Regions from separate parts of the Pseudoalteromonas piratica genome, predicted to be linked through region 1. Evidence: predicted binding sites of a transcription regulator. Region 1 holds the regulator's gene; each other region holds the start of a gene.

Region 1 (4,789 bases):
CCAATAGCTACAGTTAAATAGCTGCGGTTATTTCGTTCTAAATGAGGTAACCAGGTTTCAATAAATGTCTGTATTTGCCACGCAAACTTGTGCACAACAGGTTGATTAGCAAGAAAATCAATAACTGGCTGATCAAGTCCAGTAAGCGGTTTTAAATGTGGCTCCCAGTGGGGGTTAGGTAAAAATCGCGCATCGAAGACATAGTCCGCATGCTTTGGAATACCATGCTTGTAGCCAAATGATTCAAACGTAATAATTAACTGGTTCGATTTTTTACCAAGTATTTTTTCACGAATACTATCAGCTAACTGGTGAACACTTAAATCAGTAGTATCGATAAATATATCGGCTTTTGATGCAATGGGATCAAGCAGCTTTTTCTCGGCTTCAATCGCTTCTTCGAGCGAAATATTATTTAGAGACAGCGGGTGTAACCGGCGAGTTTCTGAAAAGCGTTTAATCAGCGTGTGCTCATCACTGTCGAGATAAAATAGTGTTGGGGTGGCAAAACCTGGAAGGTAATCGAGTACTTCTTCAATCTCTTCCGGCTCTTTTGTCATATTCCGTGCATCAACGCTTACAGCGATTTTGTCATATTTGTCGGAAACAGTTCGGATTAAAGAAGGTAACAGGTTTACAGGGATGTTATCAACAACATAATAGCCGAGGTCTTCCAATACTCTTAGGGCAACGGTTTTACCCGAGCCTGAACGGCCACTGATTAAAATTAGCTGCACTTAAATCTCCTAACGTTAGTTACTCGCTTCACTGCTAATAACTTGATAAAGCTGATGATTGTTCTCAGCATGACGTAGCTGACGACAAAATTGCTTGTCTTTTAGTTTATCAGCGATAGTGGCTAAAGTCTGTAGATGTTGTTGGCAGTTTTGCTCTGGTATGAGCAGTACAACAAACACATCAACGTCTTTGTCATCAATGGCATCGAAAGGGATAGGTGATTGATTTACAATTAAAAAGCCAATAGTGTTTTGCAGGCCATCAATACGACCATGGGGTATTGCAAGTCCTTTACCAATACCTGTACTGCCGAGTTTTTCACGCTGTAGTAAAGCGTCTAAAAACTCTTGAGAAGTAATGTCTGGCGCATGTTGATGTGCGAGATCACTTATAAATTCGAAGAGACGTTTTTTGCTATTAAAAAGGACCGCGGTTTTAGCGCAGTCCTCAGCAATAATATCAGTTAATTTCATTTTAATGGCGAGATAATTTCTCTTTATGTTTTATTACTTGGCGATCAAGTTTGTCGACCAAGCCATCAATTGCTGCATACATATCTTGTTGTGCTTCAGATGCGAACAGTTCACCGCCATTAACGTGCATCGTTGCTTCTGCTTTTTGTGATAACTTTTCAACATCTAGAATAACGTGCACGTTATTGATGTGATCAAAATGCCTCTCAAGTTTTGCAAATTTGTTAGTGACATAGTCTCTTAAAGAATCAGTAATTTCTACGTGACGACCTGTTAAGTTTAATTGCATAAGCATTTTCCTTCTATATGGTCTAGATCAGGCATTTGCGCTGATTAGACGGTGGTATGGATAGCGACTCACGATATTTAGCGATTGTGCGTCGCGCCACTTTAATTCCTTGTTCAGCTAGTAGGTCAGTAATCTTGCTATCACTTAATGGCTTGGCAGGATTCTCTGCAGCTACTAACTTTTTGATCAGTGCTCGAATCGCTGTGGATGAGCACTCACCCCCATTTTCTGTGCTAACGTGGCTTGAAAAGAAGTACTTCAATTCGTAAATGCCACGTGGTGTATGCATGTATTTTTGCGTTGTTACTCGCGATATAGTCGATTCATGCATTTCCACCATTTCGGCGACATCATTTAAAACCATTGGTTTCATAGCTTCATCGCCATATTCAAAGAATGCCTGTTGTTGTTCAACAATGCAATTGGCTACTTTTAATAAAGTGTCATTGCGGCTTTCTAAGCTTTTAATAAACCATTTAGCCTCTTGTAAATGGTTGCGAATAAATTGGCTGTCAGTACCTGACTTCATTGAGCGAGTCAGTGCAGCATACTGCTCATTTACCCGTATTTTTGGCATACTGTCATTGTTTAATTCAACACGCCAGCGGCCTTTTATTTTCTTTACTGAAACGTCTGGCACCACATATTCAGGTTCTTCACGAATGATGCTTTCAGCTGGTTTTGGATTAAGGCTATGTATTAATGTTAAGACTTCTTTTAACTCAGGTTCTTTGAGTTTGGCCTTCTTCATAATGGTACGATAGTCTCTTAACCCTAAAAGTTCCATATGGTTTGAGATTACGCTTTTTGTTTCGCTTAGCCAAGGAGTATTTTTGTCATACTGATTGAGTTGGATCAATAAACATTCCTGTAGCGAGCGAGCAGCAATGCCAACAGGATCAAAAAGCTGAACGCGTTTCAGTACCGCTTCAATTTCATCTAGTTCAATTTGCTCTTGATCTTCAGACTTTTGTACTGCTTCTAAAATTTCTTCTGTACTTTGCGTAAGGTAACCTGAATCATCCACAGCTTCGACGATAGTGGTTGCGATTACTTCATCGTTATCGCTAAACGGCGTCAAGCGTAATTGCCACATAAGATAGTCTTGCAGTGACTCGCTTGTTGAGCCTTGGTAGATGGTGTCATTTTCTGGTGCCGGTGCACTGCTCACTGAAACTGGCGCAGCGCTGATGTAATCATCCCAAGAGACGTCCATAGCAAGGTCGTCGGAAAGGTTTTCGTTGTTTAAGGCGTCGCTGGATTCTATTTCAGATTGGCTAACAGGTGCTTCGAAGTCATCACTCGTTGTTGAGTCATCAGCACTCGATTCAGTGTTTTCATTATTGTTGGTGTCGTCACTGAAATCGTTGTCTTCTTCCAGTAAAGGATTGGCATCTAGGGCTTCTTGTATTTCTTGTTGCAAATCTAACGTGCTTAATTGCAGTAGGCGTATTGCCTGCTGCAATTGCGGAGTCATTGTTAGTTGCTGCCCAAGGCGAAGCTGTAGCGATTGCTTCATGTAGTTATTCTAATCCTTCTCTATTTCTCAAGCTGTTGGTTAACAATTCAACTCCAATTAGGAAGTGCTTTCACTATTACTATAGTCTGAATTGTTCACCTAGGTATACATCACGAACTTTTTGGTTATTTAAAACGTCTTCCGCCGTGCCTGATGCAATTAATTCTCCGTGAGAAACAATATAAGCTTTCTCACATACATCAAGGGTTTCACGCACATTATGGTCAGTAATCAGTACGCCAATGCCGCGATTTTTTAAATGCTCAATTATTTTCTTTATATCTATCACTGAAATAGGATCAACACCAGCAAAAGGTTCATCTAACAGGATAAATTTAGGGTTTGCGGCTAAAGCGCGAGCGATTTCAACACGTCGGCGTTCACCACCGGAAAGTGCCATACCTTGTGAGTCGCGAATATGGCCGATGTTGAATTCTTCAAGTAAATCGTCGAGCGCTTCTTCTCGTTGTACGCGATTAAGATCTTTACGGGTTTCAAGAATTGCCATGATGTTTTGATAAACGGTAAGCTTTCTGAAGATTGACGATTCTTGCGGTAAATAGCCGATGCCTAATCGTGCACGGCTATGCATAGGTTGAAGTGTTATGTCATTATCATCAATGCGAATTGAGCCCATATCACTTGGAACCAAACCAACAATCATATAAAACGTCGTTGTTTTACCTGCACCGTTAGGACCGAGTAAACCAACAATACTGCCGGCTTTTACTTCTAAACCAACATTTTTAACAACTTGACGTGATTTATAACTTTTTGCCAGCTTTTCGGCAATTAATGTGCTCATTTTTCGCCTTGTTTTGTTTGTGTATTGATGATGGTTTTTACTTGGTTATCTGAATTTTTCGCTTTTTTCGATGTGACAGTTTCATTTTCACGGTCGTAAATAATGGTATCTGCTGACATCATGTCGCCATTTTGCTGAAATTTTGCATTTCCAGACATGGTAAATAGTGATTTAGCAACGTCATAAGTAATGTTTTCAGCACTTGCAATTATCGTTGAACCATCTTCTTGAATCGCGCTAAACTTTACTGGCTTACCGCTGGCAATGAGTAATTGTTGATTATCGCCCAGCTCAGTACGCTTATGTGCTTCTAAGTAGTCAGCAGTAATTGACATATTACCGTGTTTTATTTGTACATTTTTTTGAAAAACACCGATGTTTTCTTTCAGTCGTGCTGATTGCTCATCTGCATCTATTTCAAGTGGGTGCTTTAGTTTAATTTGCTCAGCCATTACGTGGCCACTTGTGATGCACAAAGTGAAAGCCAGTCCAGCGATTGACATTAATCTCGTCATTTTATTGGTCATAATAAGTGGTCTTTGTATGGTTGATTAAGTTGATTACTTGCTCTTCTAAATTAGCATTGAGGCCTTGGCCTTTAATTTCAAGCCCCGGGCCTGTCATTTTCACTTCGCTATCCGAGGTCATTATTTTGGTCGAGATGAAATACTCAATACTTGCCGCTTCTATTGTGTCGAGCATCACATCCGTGGTCAGGCTTTTGGCGATTACATTCTGCTCAAGAATAAGCTTTTCGTTATCGTAAAGCGTCGCTTCTTCAGCTTTCAGTTGCCAAACACCTTGCTCCGAGAAAATAGTGAATTGTGGTTTTACAAAGTGTGTAAACCCTAACTCTTGATACATTGACATCTTTTCAGCTGTTACTTTATGACTAACGGTGCCTAAGTCACTAAAGTACGTCTGTTTTAAATCGGTAGCGATGTAATCAGGAATATTAGTGATAG
Region 2 (4,789 bases), 190 kb from region 1:
TTGCTGTGGAGTGGATATGGATTGGCAGGGTATTAATGAGTTCTTAGCGGTTGTTGAAAATGGCAGCTTTACTCGTGCGGCAAAAATTTTAGATGTCTCAACATCACATGTCAGTCGCAGTGTTGCTCAGTTGGAATCCCGTTTGGGGGTGGCACTGCTAAAGCGTACAACCCGTTCATTGAAGTTAACCGAGGCAGGGCAACAATATGCTGCATCACTTAGCTCTATCCAATCGGCTATGGAAGAAGCCAATCTAGCACTGCAAGGTGAGCAACAAGAGCCTAAAGGTACTATTCGCGTGTCGTGTGCAGGTGATTTTGCGGCAAAGCACGTCGCACCTAAATTAGCACAGTTTTGTCAGCGTTATACTCAGGTATCTATGGTGATGGACTTTAATAATCGAAATGTTGACTTAATTTCTGAAGGCGTCGATTTAGCGATTCGTTTTGGTCGTATGGCTGATTCCAATTTAATCGCACGACCATTAACCACACGAGTTATGACGCTAGTTGCGTCACCCGATTATCTAACACAGTTTGGCGCCCCCACTCATCCTGAGCAGCTTATAGAGCATAATTGCTTGTATGCGGTCACTAATCGCTGGCGCTTTAAAGTTGATGGCGCTATCAAAGAATATAAAATTTCCGGCCGCTGGCGCAGCAACAATGGTGAGGCGCTACTACAGGCATGCTTGACGGGTTTGGGTATTGCGCACCTTGCGCAAGATATTGTTGAGGAATATGTCTCAAATGGGCGATTAGTCAGTTTATTAGCGCCCTATCAAGTTGCTGATAACGCTTCGTGGTTAGTTTACCCAAATCGCGATTTAATGCCGTTACGTGTGCGTTTGTTGATCGATTTTTTAATTGCAGAGTTTAATCAAGATTAATACTTCAATTTTTGAACTATTATTGCGCGATTGTGTCGTGCACGATATATTTTACTGCAATAGAGGAGAAAGCATATGACACCGTTTTATCAATTAAGCATTAATAGCCTGCAAGGGCAAAAAATCGATTTTTCAGAGTATCAGGGCAAAGCAGTATTAGTGGTTAATACTGCTAGCAAGTGCGGGCTTACGCCACAATACGAAGGACTACAAGCACTTCACAAAAAATACAGTGATAAAGGGCTGGTTATTATTGGCTGCCCATGCAATCAATTTGGTCAACAAGAGCCTGGTAGCGCCGAACAAATTCAAGGCGAGTGTTTAATTAACTATGGCGTTGATTTTACGATGACTGAAAAAATAGATGTAAATGGTGAAAACAGTCACCCGCTTTATAAATATTTACGCACTGAGTTAAGCGGCATTTTGGGCAATAAAATTAAATGGAATTTCACTAAATTTTTGATTGGCCGTGATGGCAAGCCGTTAAAGCGTTTTGCGCCTACCACAAAACCTGAAGCATTAGAAAAGTACATTGAACAAGCTTTGGCGCAGTAGCCATGGCCAGTAATGCTGATCAATTATTAGAAAACCAACTTTGCTTTCCGATTTATGCTGCGTCACGCTTGGTGACGCGGCTATATCAGCCAGAGTTGGATAAGCATAAGTTGACCTATCCCCAGTACGTAATTCTATTGATTTTGTGGCAACAAGATGGTGTTACAGTAGGAGAGATAGGTCAGCAAGCTATTTTAAATAACAACACGCTAACGCCAATTTTAAAACGCATGGAACAAAGTGATTTAATAGAGCGCCGCCGCGATGAATGGGATGAACGCAAAGTACGTATTTTTTTAACCCAACATGGCCATGCTTTACAGCAGAGCCTTTCTTGCTTGCCTTCACAATTAGTTGATAAAGTCGGGTTGGACCTTGAAAAAGCAAAGCAATTAAAAGTGTTATTGGGTGACTTAATGGATAAGCTCAACGACCAGTTTTAGAGCTCATCCCAATAGTTATGTGTTTCATCCATACCAATGGATTTGAGCAGGCGCTTTTGTTCTAAAATATCTTCTAAGCGTTTTTTCACTTCTCGCTTGTGTTGGCTATCTTCGCTGTGTTCAAGATCTGAATTCAGCGGCTCTTGATTATTTATGTCTTGGTAATTGTCTTTCATGATCACCCTCAACATTACAATTTAAGCACTCATAATCAGTAAAAACCCATATTGCTGTTAGCGCAAGTAATGGTGTTAAATTTTAATTGGTCAAATTCAACAATATAGTGGTTAAAAAAACCATTTATTAGTTTTAAGTATTTATTTCCCCTCGTTATTTTTAGCCTGATTTTATTTATATTGTTGATAATTATTGGTTTTTTATTTTTGGCATTGAGTTTGATAAAGGTATAACACTTAGAGAAAAAATTAAAACGCGACAGAAACGGGAATCACTATGAAAAAATTAATTATCACAACAGCAGTAGCAGCATGTATGGGTCTATCAGCAAATGCAATGGCGCACCAAGACGGTCATGATAACAACATTAACTTTTCATCAGATAGCTGTAATTTAAAGTTCAACAATAAGCTTTCTATCACCCCTGAGGTACTTAATATTGAAGCAGCATCAGGTGTGGTAGCAATTGATCAAGATGGCAATCTTCAAATAAATGGTGAAGCGCAGTCTCTGTCGGCAAGTGATCAAACCCTATTAGCACGCTACTCGGATGATGTACGAGGCCAGGTGCCACAAGTGGCTGAAATTGCTATGGAAGGTGTTGCACTTGCGGGGGTTGCATTAAGTGAAGTTGGCAATGCATTTGGTTTAGAAAACATGGCTGCAATGGAAGAGATCATGTCGGAAATCGGCGAAGAAATCCAAGATGCATTTTATGACGGTGGCACCTTTGTAATGGACCAAGGTCGTTTTGATAATATTGGCGATACATTCGACAATAAGTTTGATGAAAAAATGGAACAAGCGATGGAAGAAATGATGATGGAATCCATTGGTAGTTTATTGATCACCCTTGGTAGCGAAATGATCAGTTCAGGTGGCAATATGAATGATTTTGAACAGCGCATGGAACGCATGGGTGAACAAATTGAAGAGAAAGTTGAGCTGCAAGCGAAGAATATTGAGCAAAAAGCGGATCAAATGTGTCACGACTTTAAAGCACTCGCACTGCAAGAAGATGAGCTGCAAGCACGTATTCCAGCTCTCGCAAATTACGATGTATTTAAAGTAGAAACTAAAAAGTCATCAATCTAATGTAAGTAAACATTAGGCATAGCGTCAGTCATCATTTTAGGGAGCATTAGCTCCCTTTTTAATTGAGTTGTTCAGCTTTTAAGTGAACTTTCCCATAATGTTCGGGGATCTTTTCGGCAATGAAAAAGTTGAGTAAATCTTGGTCTAGTTCACCTTTACTTGCGAGTTGTTGCATTATGCCAATGGCCTGTGACAGGGTCTTCGCTTTTTTATAAGGCCGATCCGAGGCGGTGAGAGCTTCAAAAATATCAGCAATTGCTAAAATACGCGCTTCAAAGCTAATCTCATCACCGCACAGCCCTTTGGGGTAGCCGTTACCATTAAGTTTTTCATGATGTGCACCTGCGATCTCAGGCACTCTGCTTAAATGTTTTGGAAATGGTAGCTTCTCAAGAATTTCAATTGTTTGAATGATGTGATGGTTGATTGCATAGCGCTCTTCAGAATTAATAGTACCGGCACTCACGCTTAGATTATAGAGTTCACCAAGATTATTTCTTAACTCGGGCTGTTGTAAATTATATTTAGTGCTATCGCAGCGTAAGTTTTGATTATAAAGCAAGTGACTTGGTTTATCGGCCAAAATACTAAGCTCAGAAACCTCAGGGTAATCAGTGTATTGCGTTAACTCTTCTTGTGATAACCCTAGACGCTCATTAAAATATGGTTGCCAATTCAGTTGTGCGATTTCATGGAGTTTGTTTTTGTCACTGTCTGATACAAACTCAGCGCTATTGCAATAAGCTACATGCGCAAAGTCACTTTCTAACTGCTTTATTTGTTTCATTAATTTAGCATTGACTGCGCTTTTATCCGCACCGGCTAAGATTTCTTTTAGCGCGTCAATTTCTAAATCACGTTTTACTACTTCAAAACGCGTTCTAATTTCATGAATGCGGTTGTAAATGGTTTCTAATCGGGTGGCTTTGTCCACTATGTATTCTGGCGTTGTGACTTTACCACAGTCATGTAACCAAGCCGCGATGGAAAGTTGGCGCCTCGCACTTTCATCAAAATGAAAATTAGGAAACTGCGTGGATTGACTCGCTGCTTCAGCAATTTGTGTGGCAAGCTCAGGCACTCGTTGACAGTGTTTACCCGTATAGTGAGATTTAGTATCAATCGCACCCGCAATGACTTGAATAAAGGAATCGAGCAACTTCTCTTGTCTATTGACCAGCTTTCGCCCTTCAATTGCGACACCAAAAAACGCGGCAACTTGCTCAGCAAGCTTAAGACTAATGTGCTCTTGCGGCATACTTACAGGATAAAAATATATTTGTAAGCCAATAACCTGTTGCTCGCGATTTTTTAGCGGCACAAGCACTTGGTAGCACTCTGAATCGGCTTGTGAAAACAGGGTTTGTAACGTTTCAGGTAATTTATTTATCTTTGTTGTATCACAAGTAGTGTATAACGCGTGCCAGTCGATATTGGGCAGATTATCGAGCGTGAATTTTTGCTTATGATACTGTAAGAATTCCGCTACTAATGCTTGGTTTTTCGTAAGAAGAATCAAACACCCTTCGGCATGCATCATTTGCATCGATTTTATGGCTATTTTATCGATTAAATGTTGTAAGTTTTGTTCTTTTGAAAGGGTTTCAAGCAGGCTGAAAAACTCCAC
Region 3 (4,789 bases), on a different replicon from region 1:
TATCATTTGGGTAAATCTCGCCAATATTACCAATACGAAAACAATCAGCATCAGATACTTTCCCTGGATAAATAACAAACCCTTGCTCTTTTAATGCACTGTAAAACAAAGCAAAATTGTATTTATTACTGGTTGGTGAATAGAACGAGGTGATAATCGGCGAATGCAGCTCTTTCGCTAGCAAGGTCTCAAATCCAAGTGTGTGCATACCATCAACTAAACGCTGTTGATTTGTTTTGTAACGGTTATAGCGCGCTTTAACACCGCCTTCCTCTTCAAGTTCCAAAAGCGCTTGATAGAAAGCTCTTACTACATGGGTCGGTGAGGTGAAACGCCACTTTCCATTGTGCTCTTCCATGGTTTTCCACTGCGCGTGCAAATCTAAGCTAAGTGAACGTGCAATACCTTGGCACTTTTCAATAATTGTCTTTTTAACAATCACAAAACCAAAACCCGGTACACCTTGAATACATTTATTGGCAGAGCTGATAAGCACATCTATGTGAAGTTCAGCCATATTCAACTCAATACCACCAAAGCTGCTCATAGCATCTAATATAAAGGTTTTATGGTACTTTTTAGCAAGCGCGCCCATTTCTGCAACCGGGTTAAGCATGCCCGTGGTGGTTTCGCAGTGCACCATTGCAATATGAGTAATATCACTGTGCGCTTGTAACTGCTCTTCAACCTCTGCCATGTTTGGCAGCTGAGTTTCATTTAAATTAAGTACTATGGCATTGATATTTAGATAATTAGCAATTTCAGCGATACGCTTACCATAAGCACCATTGTTAATAATGAGCAGTTTATCGGTGTTTTTAATTAAACTGCCAAGTGCTGACTCAACGCTTGCTGTACCACTTCCTTGCATTAAAACACTCGTAAAATCATCAGTATTACTTGCAAGTGCAGTGAGTTTAGCGCGGATCGCCTGCACAATCTCAATGTTATAGTCGTCATCCCAAGTGCACCAGTCCTTTAGCATAGCCTGTTTAACTGCCTCACTGGTTGAAAGTGGGCCCGGCGTCAATAACAAGTATTCATTCATTTCTAAAATTCCAATCTGGTATAGTCCAGATTATTTAAACATAAAAAGTCTGTGGAAATATGAAAGTTCAATGACAAATAACAGCGGATATTATGGAAATGGCGGCGCGTTTATTCAGCCCTAAGCGATGTAAATAGGCCCTTTGTGAGTGTAATTAGATCACTTGGAGCGAGCTCAATTTCTAAGCCCCGGCGGCCGGCGCTCACATAAATAGTGGCTTGTTCTTTAGCTGAGTCATCAAGCAAGGTTTTAAGTCGTTTTTTTTGACCCAGGGGGCTAACGCCGCCAAGTATATAGCCTGTTGAGCGTTCAACATCGAGCGGATCAGCCATTTTTGCTTTTTTTGCTTTACTCGCCTTCGCCACAGCTTTCAAATTAAGCTTTTTATCAACGGGGATAATCGCTACAACCAACTCACCAGTGTCTAAACTAGCAACCAACGTTTTAAAGACTGATGCCGCAGATATGCCGAGCTTCTCACTCGCTTCTAAACCAAATGAAGCTACACTGCTGTCATGTTCGTATTGATGAACAGAAAACATTATTTTAGCTTTTTCAGCTGTTTTAATTGCTGGCGTCATAGTATTTGCTTCTAAAAACTGGGTAAGCAACAGCTTACCTAAACACATTCAAAAGAAAACTATTTTTAAAACAAAGATAGAAATAGTGCAGCCATAAAAATATTCATGTCCAACAAAAAATAGTTCAGGCCGCACTAGGGAGGGTTGATTCTTTTTATCCTGTGAAATAAGCAAACTCGCTGGCACTTAAGTCGCCACTGCTATCAAGGTCTAAATTGGTAAATTGTTCGTATAATGTATGATTTAATTTAGCCTCGAGCAAACTTATCGAGCCATTGCTGTCTTTATCAAACCATGCGAATTCGTGGTCAGCGGCAGCTTTAACTGAGGCAAATAACATAATATAGATGGAAATAGCGAGCACAAACGCCTTTTTCATTTCACTTACAACTCTTTTATTTCAAAAAAGTCGGACTCACTCGGCATACTGATTACAAGGAGTAAAAGCGAGCCCGACTGTAAAACGGATATCCAGGAAGCTTTTGGTTTAAGATGCTTTAAAGTTAGCAAACTCCTCTTTGCTTAATTCACCATCACTGTTTTTATCTAACTCTTTGAATTGGTGAACGAGAGACACATTTTGCATCGCTTCTTCTTTGGTGATCGTGCCACTGTTATCAACATCTAAGGTTGCAAAATCATCTGCTGCAACAACTGAGAATGAACTGGCAACAATCATTGCTGACATAACTAATTTTTTCATTTTAATTTCCTTTCATCTTTAGTTTTGGGTATTTAATTGGAAAGTAGCGCACTTCCCCATTGTTAAATTTATTCGCCTTTAAAGGCTGTAAACTCTTCTTTGCTTAATTTTGCGTCTTCGTTAACGTCTAGTGCGTCGAATGCTGCTGACAACATGCTATTCACACCTGCTTCAACTTCAGAAATGTAACCATCATTGTTTGAATCTAATTCGCTAAAAAGTGAGCTTGCTTGAGTGTTAAATGCAGCAACACCAAGTACCGCTGTTAAATATGCAATTGCTCTAATTTGCATAGGTATTTCCCCCTAAATTGGAAACCAGTTAATTTTTGCTTAAAACAAAATACATTTGATAAGCTTATTCGTGTTGTATGCTTTCGCACTGACACTAGGCATATTCCAACTTTGGTGCCAACTTTTTAAATAGCCATAAAAACAATGAGTTATATAAAGATTTTGGTAAGAAGAGTAAAAAACATGGAAAAATCTGTTGCCAAATAGCAACACATTGACCCCCTTTTAAATAAAACACAATAATATCAAAGATTTAAATTGTTGCCATTTTGCAACAAGGTAATTTGATAGTGCATTTTCAATCTAACAACATGTTCATTTAGTGGACATTAATTAAGGTTTTTTAGTGAAACGATTTTTTTCTCAGTCATTACAAAAACAAGCACTTGTCGCCATGCTGGTAGGTGTATTACCCATTGTGTTGTTAACCTTATGGTATGCACAAAGCATTTCTTACCATCAGCAAGAAACCCTCTTGGTATATGATGAAAATCAAGAACTTATGTTAGAGTTTAATGCTGTAAAAGAAGCTGTCAGTGACATAGAAAAAGCGCTTAGAAATAATCAGCTTTTAGAAAGTGAACAGCTTCAAAAAAGCATTGAGCAAAAATGGCAAAATACACTTACACGCATCAAAATTTTAAAATCTAAACTGGCAGGAACAGATTTTGTTGCAAAATGGCAACAAACACTAATTAATAACATCGAAAGCGCTGATGAATTTGCCAAACTAGTCTCTCAATTAAACCAATTTGATGCGCTCTTTGATCGCAACCTTGACGATCGACTGGCTGAAAAAAACAGCCAATTTAAAGCATTACAAACTGAGTTTTTAATTGGTTTAGTATTTTTACTTCCCATACTAGTGATTATAAGTTCGTTTTTAATTTTTAGAATTTGCCGCCAATTAAACCAAGTCGAAACTGTTTTATCAGACGTTGGGCGGGGAAAACTTGAAACGCCAATTCATTTAACGGGCAGTTATGAGCTACAACAGCTTGGCACAAAGCTGGACTGGCTAAGATTAGAATTAAAACGTGTGCAACAACAAAAAGAAACATTTTTGCGCCATGTTACACATGAATTAAAAACCCCTCTCGCGTCAATTAATGAAGGCAGTAGTTTATTAAACAGCCGGCTATTGGGAGATATCACCCAGAAGCAAAGCCGTATTTTAACCATAATGGAACAGTCAGTGGGGAAATTATCTCGCATGATCGACGACCTGCTTAATTACAGTGCGGCCAGTCACCCAGAAAGCTTACAACAATTAACACAACTGACAACGTTAGAAGAAGAAATTAATCGTCATTTAAGTGATACCATTGAACACCACCATGTAGATGTGTACTGGCATATAAATACATCGAGTACAGTGCCTTATTTGCCATGCAAACTAATACTGACCCAATTGATTAGCAATGCAATAATTCATGCAAGCCACAGCGTAAATGTTTACATTACTCAAAATAACAATACCATTGAGTTAAATGTTATAGATGACGGTGCAGGTATTGAGCCCGACGATGCGCATTTATTATTTCAACCGTTTTATCAAAGTAAACATAGCAAGAATGCGCTCGGTTCAGGCCTTGGTTTAGCGATTGTTTCTGAGTGTGTAAAACAGTTGCAAGGCGATATAAAATGGCTAGAAAACGATCCAGGCGCAAATATTTTAATCACTTTTCCGCGACAATTATGATCATTAAAAGAATAGTATTATTAAGTTTAATTACTGTTGCATCGGCATGTTCCCTAACGCCAACTCAACAGCAACCAACAACACAACAAGTAAGCCAACAACCCATTACGCAAATCATGTTGGCTTTTTTAAGTATTTGCGAAAATGAGACTGCTAAACCACATATTGAAAATCAGCAACTTGAGGGGTTTATTAGGGAATTTTGTGCTACTGACTCGACTAATAAACAACTCAAACTAATTAGTGAAATTGAGACGACATCAAATTGGCCCAATGACTACAACACTTGGTATGCTTCGCTAACTTGGCATACAAAAAATTTACGTGAGCAAAAAATCACTAATTTTTATTCCGATTCAAAAGCACAAAAGCACGAACAGCAACTATTAGAATTACAAAAGCAATTAATTGAATTAAAACAAAAACTTGTAGATATTGAAAAGCAGCGGCTGGAAAGCTCTC

Evidence for each region. Region 1 encodes sigma-54, which starts transcription at its own class of promoters, with help from an activator protein. Its sites were predicted from a motif close to GTTGGCACGNNNNTNGNNT; they were not measured.
Region 2: OM33_RS02890 (DUF2884 family protein) is a predicted target of sigma-54. The motif match lies at 2,273-2,291, and genes of this name have one in related genera.
Region 3: OM33_RS17345 (EF-hand domain-containing protein) is a predicted target of sigma-54. The motif match lies at 2,729-2,747, and genes of this name have one in related genera.

The regions. Positions count from the first base shown of each region.
Region 1 is NZ_CP009888.1:460,631-465,419, reverse strand. It holds gene rapZ (RNase adapter RapZ) at 1-737, opposite strand, end outside; gene ptsN (PTS IIA-like nitrogen regulatory protein PtsN) at 753-1,211, opposite strand; gene hpf (ribosome hibernation promoting factor) at 1,213-1,500, opposite strand; gene OM33_RS02000 (RNA polymerase factor sigma-54) at 1,523-3,019, opposite strand; gene lptB (LPS export ABC transporter ATP-binding protein) at 3,099-3,824, opposite strand; gene lptA (lipopolysaccharide transport periplasmic protein LptA) at 3,821-4,339, opposite strand; gene lptC (LPS export ABC transporter periplasmic protein LptC) at 4,341-4,789, opposite strand, start outside.
Region 2 is NZ_CP009888.1:654,369-659,157, reverse strand. It holds gene OM33_RS02910 (LysR family transcriptional regulator) at 17-889, shown strand; gene OM33_RS02905 (glutathione peroxidase) at 965-1,447, shown strand; gene OM33_RS02900 (MarR family winged helix-turn-helix transcriptional regulator) at 1,450-1,890, shown strand; gene OM33_RS02895 (PA3496 family putative envelope integrity protein) at 1,887-2,066, opposite strand; gene OM33_RS02890 (DUF2884 family protein) at 2,344-3,162, shown strand; gene OM33_RS21950 (HD domain-containing phosphohydrolase) at 3,221-4,789, opposite strand, start outside.
Region 3 is NZ_CP009889.1:579,353-584,141, reverse strand. It holds gene phnW (2-aminoethylphosphonate--pyruvate transaminase) at 1-1,048, opposite strand, end outside; gene ybaK (Cys-tRNA(Pro) deacylase) at 1,159-1,629, opposite strand; gene OM33_RS17355 (hypothetical protein) at 1,784-2,008, opposite strand; gene OM33_RS17350 (EF-hand domain-containing protein) at 2,117-2,332, opposite strand; gene OM33_RS17345 (EF-hand domain-containing protein) at 2,401-2,625, opposite strand; gene OM33_RS17340 (sensor histidine kinase) at 2,972-4,327, shown strand; gene OM33_RS17335 (hypothetical protein) at 4,324-4,789, shown strand, end outside.